2 regions of the Paracoccus sp. NBH48 genome follow, and region 1 is predicted to be linked to the other one. Evidence: riboswitches for the same ligand, from Rfam matches in the RefSeq annotation. Region 1 holds a riboswitch; the other holds the start of a gene.
What was found. A riboswitch is a leader RNA that binds a small molecule or an ion and turns the genes downstream of it on or off. The one in region 1 is predicted to bind thiamine pyrophosphate.
Positions count from the first base shown of each region.

Region 2: linked by a shared signal. The riboswitch ahead of thiD (bifunctional hydroxymethylpyrimidine kinase/phosphomethylpyrimidine kinase) and the one ahead of F1642_RS07720 (thiamine ABC transporter substrate binding subunit) in region 1 are both predicted to bind thiamine pyrophosphate.

Region 1 is NZ_VUOJ01000004.1:170,966-176,488, forward strand. Features, by position in the region: gene mutS (DNA mismatch repair protein MutS) at 1-2,609, opposite strand, end outside; TPP riboswitch at 2,668-2,767, shown strand; gene F1642_RS07720 (thiamine ABC transporter substrate binding subunit) at 2,798-3,769, shown strand; gene F1642_RS07725 (ABC transporter permease subunit) at 3,748-5,283, shown strand; gene F1642_RS07730 (ATP-binding cassette domain-containing protein) at 5,273-5,523, shown strand, end outside.
Region 2 is NZ_VUOJ01000002.1:187,796-193,318, forward strand. Features, by position in the region: gene F1642_RS04400 (ABC transporter ATP-binding protein) at 1-183, opposite strand, end outside; gene F1642_RS04405 (DEAD/DEAH box helicase) at 406-2,313, opposite strand; gene F1642_RS04410 (acyl-CoA thioesterase) at 2,461-2,937, opposite strand; TPP riboswitch at 3,032-3,134, shown strand; gene thiD (bifunctional hydroxymethylpyrimidine kinase/phosphomethylpyrimidine kinase) at 3,205-4,008, shown strand; gene F1642_RS04420 (FAD-dependent oxidoreductase) at 4,001-4,960, shown strand; gene thiS (sulfur carrier protein ThiS) at 4,997-5,146, shown strand; gene F1642_RS04430 (thiazole synthase) at 5,150-5,523, shown strand, end outside.

The DNA.
Region 1 (5,523 bases):
TCCTCGGACAGGGCTTTCAGTTCATAGATCAGGTCCAGCGCCTCGCGTGGGGACAGGGCGTCGGGATGGACCGCCTTCAGGCGGTCGTCCAACGGGCGGGCCTTGGGCGCGGGTGGCGGGGCCGCGCGGAACAGCGGCAGGTCGTCGATCAGTGCCACGGGGCGCGCCGACTGACGCTCTCCGCTTTCCAGCGCGGTCAGCACGGTGCGGGCGCGTTCCACGACGGAGGCGGGCAGGCCCGCCAGGCGCGCGACCTGCACGCCATAGCTGCGGTCGGCCGCGCCCTTCCTGACCTCGTGCAGGAAGATCACCTCGCCCTGCCATTCGCGCACGGTGACGGTGGCGTTCTCGACACCCTCCAGCTTGGCGGACAGCGCCGTCATCTCATGGTAATGCGTGGCGAACAGCGCCCGGCAGCGATTGGCGGCATGCAGATGCTCCATCACCGCCCAGGCAATCGACAGCCCGTCCCAGGTCGAGGTGCCGCGCCCGATCTCGTCCAGGATCACCAGCGCGCGGTCATCGGCCTGGTTCAGGATCGCGGCGGTTTCCACCATCTCGACCATGAAGGTGGACCGCCCCCGCGCCAGATCGTCGGCGGCCCCTACACGGGAAAACAGCTGGCTGACCAGCCCGATATGCGCCGCCCGCGCGGGAACAAAGGCGCCCGCCTGCGCCAGCACCGCGATCAGCGCGTTCTGGCGCAGGAAGGTCGACTTGCCCGCCATGTTCGGCCCGGTCAGCAGCCAGATCGCGGGCGTGGCCCCGGTGGTCAGGTCGCAGTCGTTGGCGACGAAGCTTTCCGCCTTCCGGCGCAGCGCGCGTTCCACGACCGGGTGGCGGCCGCCTTCGATGACGAAGGCGCGGCTGTCATCGACGCGCGGCCGGACCCAGCCCTCGCCCGAGGCCAGATCGGCGAAGGCGCAGGCCAGGTCGATCTCGGCCAGGGCGCGGGCGGCCTGACCGATCCGCGCCGCCTGATCCAGGATCGCCGTCCGCAGGCGGTCGAAGATGCCCCGCTCGATCTCCAACGCGCGGTCGCGGGCGTTCAGGATGCGGGTTTCCAGTTCGCTGAGTTCCACCGTGGTGAAGCGGATCTGGTTCGCAGTGGTCTGGCGGTGGATGAAGGTCTGGTTCAGCGGCGCGGCCATCATGCGCTCGGCATGGGTGGTCGTCGTCTCGATGAAATAGCCCAGAACGTTGTTATGCTTGATCTTCAGGCTGCCGACCCCGGCCAGGACCGCGTAATCGGCCTGCATGCCCGCGATGACGCCCCGCCCCTCGTCGCGCAGGCGACGGGTCTGGTCCAGATCGGCGTCATGCCCCTCGGCCACGAAGCCGCCATCCCGCGCCAGCAAAGGCGGCTCGGCCACCAGCGCATCGTCCAGGAGGTCAACCAGCCCCTCATGGCCGACCAGATCACCCGCCGCATCGCGCAGCACGGGCGGCGCGTCGCCGGGCAGCCGCACGGCGATCGCCGCGCCCTGCGTCAGCCCCGCCCGGATCGCGGCCAGATCGCGCGGCCCGCCCCGGTCCAGCGCCAGCCGCGACAGCGCCCGGTCCATGTCCGGCACCCGCGCCAGCGCGCCGCGCAGATCCGAGAGCAGCCGCGCATCCCCCGCCAGCGCCGCCACCGCATCATGGCGCGCCGCGATCAGCGCGAGATCGCGCGACGGAGCGCTGATCCGCCGTTCCATGAGGCGCGCGCCCGGCGCGGTCACGGTGCGGTCGATGGCCGCCAGCAGCGATCCCTCGCGCCCGCCCGACAGGGCCTGGGTCAGCTCCAGATTGCGCCGGGTCGCGGCGTCGATCTGCATCGTGCCGCCCGCGCGTTCGCGCATGGGCGGGCGCAGCAGCGGCAGGCGGCCCTTCTGCGTCATGTCCAGATAATCGACGATGGCGCCCATCGCGGCCAGTTCGGCGCGGGTGAAGCTGCCGAACCCGTCCAGCGTCTCGACGCCATAGAGCGCGCAGAGCCGCCGCGTGCCCGCATTGCTGTCGAACGCGCTGGCATGCAGGTCGGTCATCACCGCGCCCGCATCGCCGATCAGCTCCTCCAGCCCGGTGTCGCAGGCCAGGACCTCGCGCGGGGCCAGCCGCGCCAGCTCGGGGGCCAGACGCGGCAGGGGGCAATCCATCACCGAAAACGCGCCGGTCGAGATGTCGACCCAGGCCAGCGCGCCCTCCTCGCGGACCACCACGAAGGCCGCCAGGTAATTGTGGCGCCGCGCCTCCAGCAGCGATTCCTCGGTCAGGGTGCCCGGCGTCACCAGCCGCACCACGTCGCGCGCCACGACCGATTTCGACCCGCGCTTCTTGGCTTCCGCGGGGTCCTCCATCTGTTCGGCGATGGCCACGCGGAAACCCTTGCGGATCAGCGTCAGCAGATAGCCCTCGGCCGCATGGACGGGCACGCCGCACATCGGGATGGGCTCACCCGCATGGGTGCCGCGTTTGGTCAGCGCGATGTCCAGCGCGGCGGCGGCGGCGACCGCGTCGTCGAAGAACATCTCGTAGAAATCGCCCATGCGATAGAACAGCAGCGCGCCGGGATTGGCCTCCCGGATTGCAAGATATTGCGCCATCATCGGCGTGGGCTGATCAGACATGTCCTTGGTCATGGGCGGGTTCTATCCGCTTGCGCGGGCGCGCGAAACCTCTACATTCGGGATCACCTCGGGGTGCCCCATGCGGGCTGAGACGCGACAGCGGACCCGTTGAACCTGATCCGGCTCACACCGGCGGAGGGAAGGTGCGCACCCCCTTCTTTTCGACATTCCGACAAGAGAGGCTGCCGATGAAATCCGTCCTGATCCCCGCTTTGCTGCTGGCCACCCCCGCCCTGGCCCAGGATCGCGTCCTGACCGTCTATGCCGGCGACAGCGTCACCAGCGAATGGGGCCCCGGCCCCGCCATCGAGGAGGGGTTCGAGGCGATCTGCGATTGCGACCTGCAATTCGTGACCGGCGACGTGCTGCCCCGCATCCTGATGGAGGGGGCGGGCACCCAGGCCGACATCGTCTTCGGCCTGAACACCGACATGACCGCGCGCGCCCGCGCATCGGGTCTGTTCGCACCGCACGGGCAGGACACGTCCGACCTGTCGCTGCCCATCGCATGGGAGGACGACATCTTCCTGCCCTACAACTGGGGCGAGACGGCCTTCGTCTATGACAGCACCCGGCTGGAGAACCCGCCCGCCAGCTTTGCCGAGCTGCTGGAGGCCGAGGATATCAGCATCGTCATCCAGGACCCGCGCAGTTCGGTGTCGGGTCTGGCGATGCTGCTGTGGGTCAAGTCGGTCTATGGCGATCAGGCGGGCGAGGCCTGGGCCAAGCTGGCCCCCAAGGTGCTGACCGTCACCCGCGGCTGGTCCGAATCCTATGGCCTGTTCACCGACGGAGAGGCGGACATGGTCCTGTCCTACACCACCTCGCCCGCCTATCACATCGCCGCCGAGGAGGACGACACCAAGCGCGCCGCGATCTTCCCCGAGGGGCATTACTTCATGGCCGAACTGGTGGCCCAGGTCGCGGGCACCGATCAGCCGGAGCTGGCGCAAGCCTTCATGGACTGGGTGCTGACCCTCGATTTCCAGGCGACGATCCCGCTGGCCAACTGGTCCCTGCCGGCAAAACTGCCGCAAGCCGACTGGCCGCAGGTGATGCGCGACCTGCCCCGCCCCGACAAGACCCTGTTCCTGTCCGAGGACGAGGCAGAAGCCCTGCGCGCCCCCGCCCTGGACGAATGGCAGCGGGCCTTCCGCTGAGCATCGGCCACGCCATCGCGGGCGCGCTGGCCGCCCTGATCCTGGGCACGCTGGCGGCGGTGGCTTGGGTCGCGGGCGGGCTGTCGGGGCTCACCGAATGGGATCTGCGCGCGGTCTGGTTCACCCTGTGGCAGGCGGCGCTGTCCGCGACCCTGTCGGCGGCGCTGGCCGTCCCGGTCGCGCGCGCGCTTGCGCGGCGGCGGTTCCGGGGGCGCGGGCTGCTGGTCACGCTGTTGGGCGCGCCCTTCATCCTGCCGGTGATCGTGGCGGTCCTGGGCCTGATCGCGATCTTCGGGCGCAACGGTGCGCTGAACGGCGCGCTGGAGGCCCTGGGCCTGCCCGCCATCGGTATCTATGGCTGGCAGGGGGTGATCCTGGCGCATGTGTTCTTCAACCTGCCGCTGTCGGTGCGGCTGATCCTGCAGGGCTGGCAGGCGATTCCCGCGGAACGCTTCCGGCTGGCCGCGTCCCTGGATTTCGCGCCCCGCGACATCGCCCGCCATCTGGAACGTCCGATGCTGCGCGGCGTCCTGCCCGGCGTGTGGCTGGCGGTGTTCCTGGTCTGCCTGACATCGTTCACGGTGGCCTTGGCCCTGGGCGGGGGGCCGCGCGCCACGACGGTGGAGCTGGCCATCTATCAGGCGTTCCGCTTTGATTTCGACTTGGGGCGCGCGGCGGCCCTGGGGATGGTGCAGATCGCCATCTGCATCGGGGCGGCGGCGCTGGCCGCCCGCGTTGCCGTTCCGGCGGGGTTCGGCGCAGGGCTGGACGCGATGGGCGGGCCGCCCGCGCCCGGCGGCTGGCGGCGGCTGGCGGATGCGGCGGTGATCACGGCGGCGGCGATGTTCCTGCTGGCGCCGCTGATCTCGGTCGCGGCCACGGGCCTGCCGCGCCTGACCGGCCTGCCGCCCGAGGTCTGGGATGCGGCCCTGCGTTCCATCGCAATGGCGGTGACGTCGGCCCTGCTGTCGTCGGGGGCGGCGCTGGCACTGGCACTGACCATCGCCCGCGGCGGGGCCCGTTGGGTCGAGGCCGCAGGCATGCTGCCGCTGATCGCCTCTCCGCTGGTGCTGGGCACGGGGCTGTTCATCCTGCTGCGCGGCACGGTCACGCCCCAGCAGATGGCCCTGCCGGTCACGGCGCTGATCAACGCGGCGATGGCCCTGCCCTTCGCACTGCGCGCGCTGATCCCGGCGGCGCGGGCGCTGGAACAGGATTACGGCCAGCTTGCCGCATCGCTGGACCTGCGGGGCTGGGCACGGCTGCGGCTCTTGGTCCTGCCGCGCCTGGCCCGGCCCCTGGGGTTCGGCGCGGGATTGGCCGCGGCGCTGGCCATGGGCGATCTGGGTGTGATCACACTTTTCGCGGGCGACAACCCGACGCTGCCGCTGATGCTCTATCAGCTGATGAACGGCTATCGGATGGCCGATGCGGCGGCCTGCGCTCTGCTGTTGATGGCGCTCAGCCTGGGCCTTTTCTGGGCCTTCGACCGGGGAGGACGCCATGGCACTTGAGTTCCAGGACATCCTGCTGCGTCAGGACGACTTCACGCTGACCGCCGACCTGACCGTGCCGCGGGGCCGCCATGCGGTGATCGGGGCGTCGGGTTCCGGCAAGTCGACGCTGCTGGCGCTGGTCGCGGGGTTTCTGACGCCGACCCGGGGCCGCCTGCTGTGGGACGGCGCCGACATCACCGCGCTGCCGCCTGGCAAGCGACCGCTGTCGATCCTGTTTCAGAACAACAATTTGTTTCC
Region 2 (5,523 bases), on a different contig from region 1:
CTCGAAGCCCGCCAGCATCATCAGGCAGGTGGTCTTGCCGGAACCGGACGGCCCCAGCATCGTCAGAAATTCACCCCGTCCGATCGACAGATTCAAGTCTTTGACGACAAGTGTCTGTCCATCATAGCTTTTTTGCACATGCTCGAAGGCGACGAATGCGTCGCCGTGGCGGTCGTCCAGCAAAAGCGCTCTCCCTGTTATGTCGTTGGTTATTCAGCGCAAGGATCAGGTTAAGCGTCGCCCTGCCCGACTGGCAATATCAATTGCGACATTCCATGCCCCGAACGCGTCGCGCCCGAAACCCCGCAAGGGAGCTTCGGGCGCGAGGGCCATGTGGATTGCAGAGCGTGCAGGGCCCACTGCCTGTTTGTCAGGCAGTTGCTTGGCCCCGCGGGCAGTTGCCGGTCAGGCGGGCCGCTTGGGTCCCTTGCGATGCGCCTTGGGGGCACCCGCCTTGTCGCCGGCGGGCCTGGACTTGGCCCAGGCCGGCTTGGGGCCCTTGCCAGCGTCGGCCGACGACTTCTTCTTCCACGATTTCACGGCCGCATGCGGTCCGGTCTCGCGCGGTTCGGCGGGGGCATCATCGGGCAGCCAGCCGCCGCGGGCGGACTTGACGCGGGCGTGGTGACCCTCGTCCGACGCGGCGTGCTTGGCACGGGGCGCGGGCTTGCGACCCTCGGAACGGTTGTCGGTGCGCGGGGCGCGGGGCGCCCGCTCGATCGGCGCGTCGAGGTCGGGGGCGCCGTCCATGCGGCGCATGGTGACCTCCGGGGTGATCTCGATGAAATCGCCGAACTTGGCGGCGACTTCCGACGCGATCTGGATATAGGACAGGTCCTGCTTGACGCGGATTGCGCCGATGCTGTCGCGGGTGATCCCGCCCGCATCGCAGACCTTGGGCAGCAGCCAGCGCGCCTCGGCCCGACCGGAATGACCGACCGACAGCGTGAACCAGACAGACGGGCCGAACTCGCGCTGCGCACGGGGAGCCATCGGTGCAGGGGGCGCATGCGCCTCGGACAATTCCTCGGCGGCAGGGCGGCCTTCGCGCCACAGGCGCAGGAAGGCGGCGGCGACCTGTTCGGCGCTGAACTGCTCCAGCAGCTGCGCGGCCAAGGCGGCGTCGTCGCCCACGGGTTCGTGCAGGCCGGGATGGTCCAGCATGCGCTGATCATCGCGCGCCCGCACCTCGTCCGCGGTCGGCGCGTCCAGCCATTCGGCCGAGACCTTGGCGTTCTGCAGCAGGCGCTGTGCCCGACGATAATCGGCCGACGGCACGATCAGCGCGGACACGCCCTTGGAGCCCGCACGCCCGGTGCGGCCCGACCGGTGCAGCATCGTGTCGGGGTTGGTTGGCAGGTCCGCGTGGATCACCAGCTCCAGCCCCGGCAGGTCGATGCCGCGCGCGGCCACGTCGGTGGCGATGCAGACGCGGGCGCGCCCGTCACGCAGCGCCTGCAACGCATGGGTCCGCTCCTGCTGGGACAGCTCGCCCGACAGGGCCACGCATTTGAAGCCCCGGTTCGACATCCGCGCCAGCAGGTGGTTCACGTTGGCCCGCGTCTTGCAGAAGACGATGGCGGTCTGCGCCTCGTGGATGCGCAGCAGGTTGAAGATCGCGGGCTCGCGGTCGCGCGCGGTCACGGTATAGGCGCGATAGGCGATGTCGCCGTGCTGGCGCGCCTCGCCCATGGCGGCGATGCGCAGGGCGTCGCGCTGGAAATCGCGGGCCAGCTTCTCGATTGCCGACGGCACCGTGGCCGAGAACATCAGCGTGCGGCGCTCGACCGGGGCGGCGCCCAGGATGAACTCCAGGTCCTCGCGGAAGCCCAGGTCCAGCATCTCGTCGGCCTCGTCCAGGACGGCCGCGCGCAGGTCCGACAGGTCCAGGCTGCCGCGGTCGATATGGTCGCGCAGGCGGCCGGGCGTGCCGACCACGATCTGCGCGCCGCGCTGCAGGGCGCGCTTTTCGTTGCGATAGTCCATGCCACCGACGCAGGTGGCGATCTGCGCGCCGGTGCCGGCATAAAGCCATTCCAGCTCGCGCGCGACCTGCAGCGCCAGTTCGCGCGTGGGCGCGATGGCCAGGGCCAGCGGCAGCTCGCCCGCGATGATGCGGTCGCCGTCCAGAAGGTCCGCGCCCATCGCCAAGCCAAAGGCCACGGTCTTGCCCGACCCGGTCTGGGCCGAGACCAGCACGTCGCGGCCCGCGGCCTCGGGCGCCAGCACCGCCGACTGCACGGCAGTCAACGTCTCATAGCCCTTGTCGGCCAACGCCGCCTGAAGCGGCGCGGGGAAATTCAGTTCAGTCATGTGATTCGCCAAAATGCGGGGGCCGTGAGCGACCCGATGAGCGGCACCTATCGTCGCTGCGACCGGCCCACCCTGCACCCGCCGCCCCGGACTAGCAGGGCCAAAGGCGGTTCCCTACGCGGTTTGGATCGCAAAGTCCACGCCCAATCAGGGGGTGTTCGACGCGGCCTCCTGGCGGGCCGCGATCTCGCGCCGCATGGCGCGCCTGACCTCGGCCGACCGCCAGCGCTGGCGGTCGATGTCGTCCTCAAGCTCGGGCTTGGGGACCGGCACAGGATGGCCGCGTTCGTCGACCGCGACCATGGTGAAATAGCAGGAATTGGTATGCCTGCGGGTGCCGCGGCGGATGTTCTCGGCCTCGACCCGGATGCCGACCTCCATCGAGGTGCGGCCGGTATGGTTCACCCGCGCGCGAAAGGTCACCAGCTCTCCCACGTGGATGGCCTCCTTGAAGGTCACCTGGTCGACGGACAGGGTCACCGCATATTCTCCCGACCAGCGCGACGCGCAGGCATAGGCCACCCGGTCCAGGCAGGCCAAAAGCGCGCCGCCATGCACCTTGCCGCTGAAATTCGCCATGTCCGGCGACATCAGCACCGTCATCTCCAGCCCGCGCCTGTCCATCTGTCCCCCGTCCGCTGCCCCGCCATCCTGCGACAATCGCGCGGGCGCGAAAAGCCCCCCTTGCGCCCCGCGCCCGCCGCGCCTAGCCTTGGGGGGCAAACCGTTGGGGTGTCCCGTCACAGGGGCTGAGAGGCGACAGCCAACCCATCGAACCTGATCCGGGTCATACCGGCGGAGGGAACGGTGCAGATATCGGCGCGGCCGTCGGCCCGCCCTGTGTCCCCACCCCTTTGCCCGGTCACGACCCGCCACATTACGGGGGACGACGTGACAGCACCCATTGCCCTGACCATCGCCGGGTCCGATTCGGGCGGCGGCGCCGGCATTCAGGCGGATCTGAAGACCTTTTCGGCCCTTGGCTGCTATGGCGCCAGCGTCGTGACCGCGCTGACGGCGCAGAACACCCGCACCGTGGCCTTGGTCGAACCGGCCAGCCCCGCGATGATCGCGGGGCAGATGCGTGCCGTTCTGGACGATCTGGACGTCCGGGCGGTCAAGCTGGGCATGCTGGGCGGGGCCCAGGCCATCGCCACGGTGGCGGGTGGTCTGGACGGCTGCGACCTGCCCATCGTGCTGGACCCGGTGATGGTGGCGAAATCGGGCGACCGCCTGCTGCCGCCCGATGCCATCGACGCGCTGCGTGCCCTGTTAGGCTGCGCGACGCTGCTGACCCCGAACCTGCCCGAGGCCGCCTGCCTGCTGGGTTGTGCCCCGGCCACCACCCCGGCCCAGATGGCCGAACAGGGTGCTGCGCTGCGCGCCATGGGCGCGGGGGCCGTGCTGATGAAGGGTGGGCATGGCGAGGGCGCGATCTGCACCGACCTTCTGGTGACCGCGCAGGGGGCGACGCCCTTCAGCGCCCGACGCCTGTCCACCCGCAACACGCATGGCACCGGCTGCACGCTGTCGGCGGCCATCGCCGCAGGCCTGGCACACGGCCTGCCGCTGGAGCAGGCGGTGGGGGTCGCACACCGCTATCTGCAACGCGCGATCGCGGCGGCGGACGATCTGTGCGTGGGGTCGGGGCACGGGCCGGTGCATCATTTCCATGCGGTCTGGTCGCATGGCTGATGTCACCATCATCGGCGCGGGCGTGGCCGGGCTGTTCGCGGCCCATGTGCTGGTGCAGCGCGGGCTGACCCCGCGCATCCTGGACCGCAAAGGCGCGCCCGGCCCACACGGCTGCTCATGGTGGGCCGGCGGCATGCTGGCCCCGCAGTGCGAGGGCGTGACCGCCGACCCCGTGATCACCCGCCTTGGCGCAGAAGCCGCCGATGCCTGGTCCGCAATCACGCCCGTTACGCGGCGCGGCACGCTGGTCCTGGCGCTGGACCGCGACCGGGCGGAGCTGGCCCGCTTTGCCCGCCGTGCCACGGCGCATCACCCCTGCGACAGCGCCGATCTGGAACCAGACCTGCAGCCCCGGCCCGGCCTGATCTTTCCAACCGAGGCGCATCTGGACCCCCGACATGCCTTGGCGGATCTGGCCGCGTGGCTGGCCGCGCGCGGCATCGGCATCGAATGCGCGACCGCCGAACCCGGCGACGTCGCAGGCCCGGTGATCGATGCCCGCGGACTGTCCGCTGCCCTGCCCGACCTCCGCGGCGTGCGCGGCGAGATGGTCGTCCTGCACGCGCCCGACATCGCCCTGACGCGGCCGGTCCGCCTGCTGCATCCGCGTCATCCGCTGTACATCGTGCCGCGTGCGGGCGGCCTGTTCATGCTGGGCGCGACCCAGATCGAAAGCGCATCCCGTGCGCGCCCCACCGCCCGGTCGGTGCTGGAACTGCTGTCGGCGGCCTATGCGCTGGATCCCCGCTTTGCAGAGAGCGCCATCGTCGAGATGGGCGCCGATCTGCGCCCGGCATTTCCGGACAACATCCCGCGCGTGACCGTCCGAGGGCGGGTGCTGCACCTGAACGGGCTGTTCCGTCACGGATACCTGATGGCCCCCGCGCTGGCGCGCCAGGCGGCCGATTACATGATCACCGAAACCAAGGGAGAACTGGTCCATGAGGATTGAGGTCAACGGAACCCCCGCGACATCGCCGCCACCACCGTGGCCGACGCGCTGTCCGAACTGGGCTGGGGCGAGGCCCGCGTGGCCACGGCGCTGAACGGTGATTTCCTGCCCGCCGCGTCCCGCCCGACGCAGGCGCTGCGCGACGGTGACCGGCTGGAGGTCCTGGCACCCATGCAGGGAGGATAGGCGATGCGCGATTTCTATGGCGTCACCATGCCCAACGCGCTGATGCTGGGCACCGCCCAATACCCGTCCCCGTCAGTCCTGCAGGGGGCGTTCCGCGCCAGCGGTGCGGGCGTGGCCACCGTGTCGCTGCGCCGCGAGGCCGGCCAGGGCCAGGCCTTCTGGTCGCTGGTCCGAGACATGGGCGTGCGCGTCCTGCCCAACACCGCCGGCTGTCACAGCGCGCGAGAGGCCGTGACCACCGCCCGAATGGCGCGCGAAGTCTTTCAAACCGACTGGATCAAGCTGGAGGTGATCGGCCATGCCGACACCCTGCAGCCCGACCCCTTTGGCCTGCTCGAGGCCGCGACGACGCTCTGCGCCGAGGGGTTCCAGGTGTT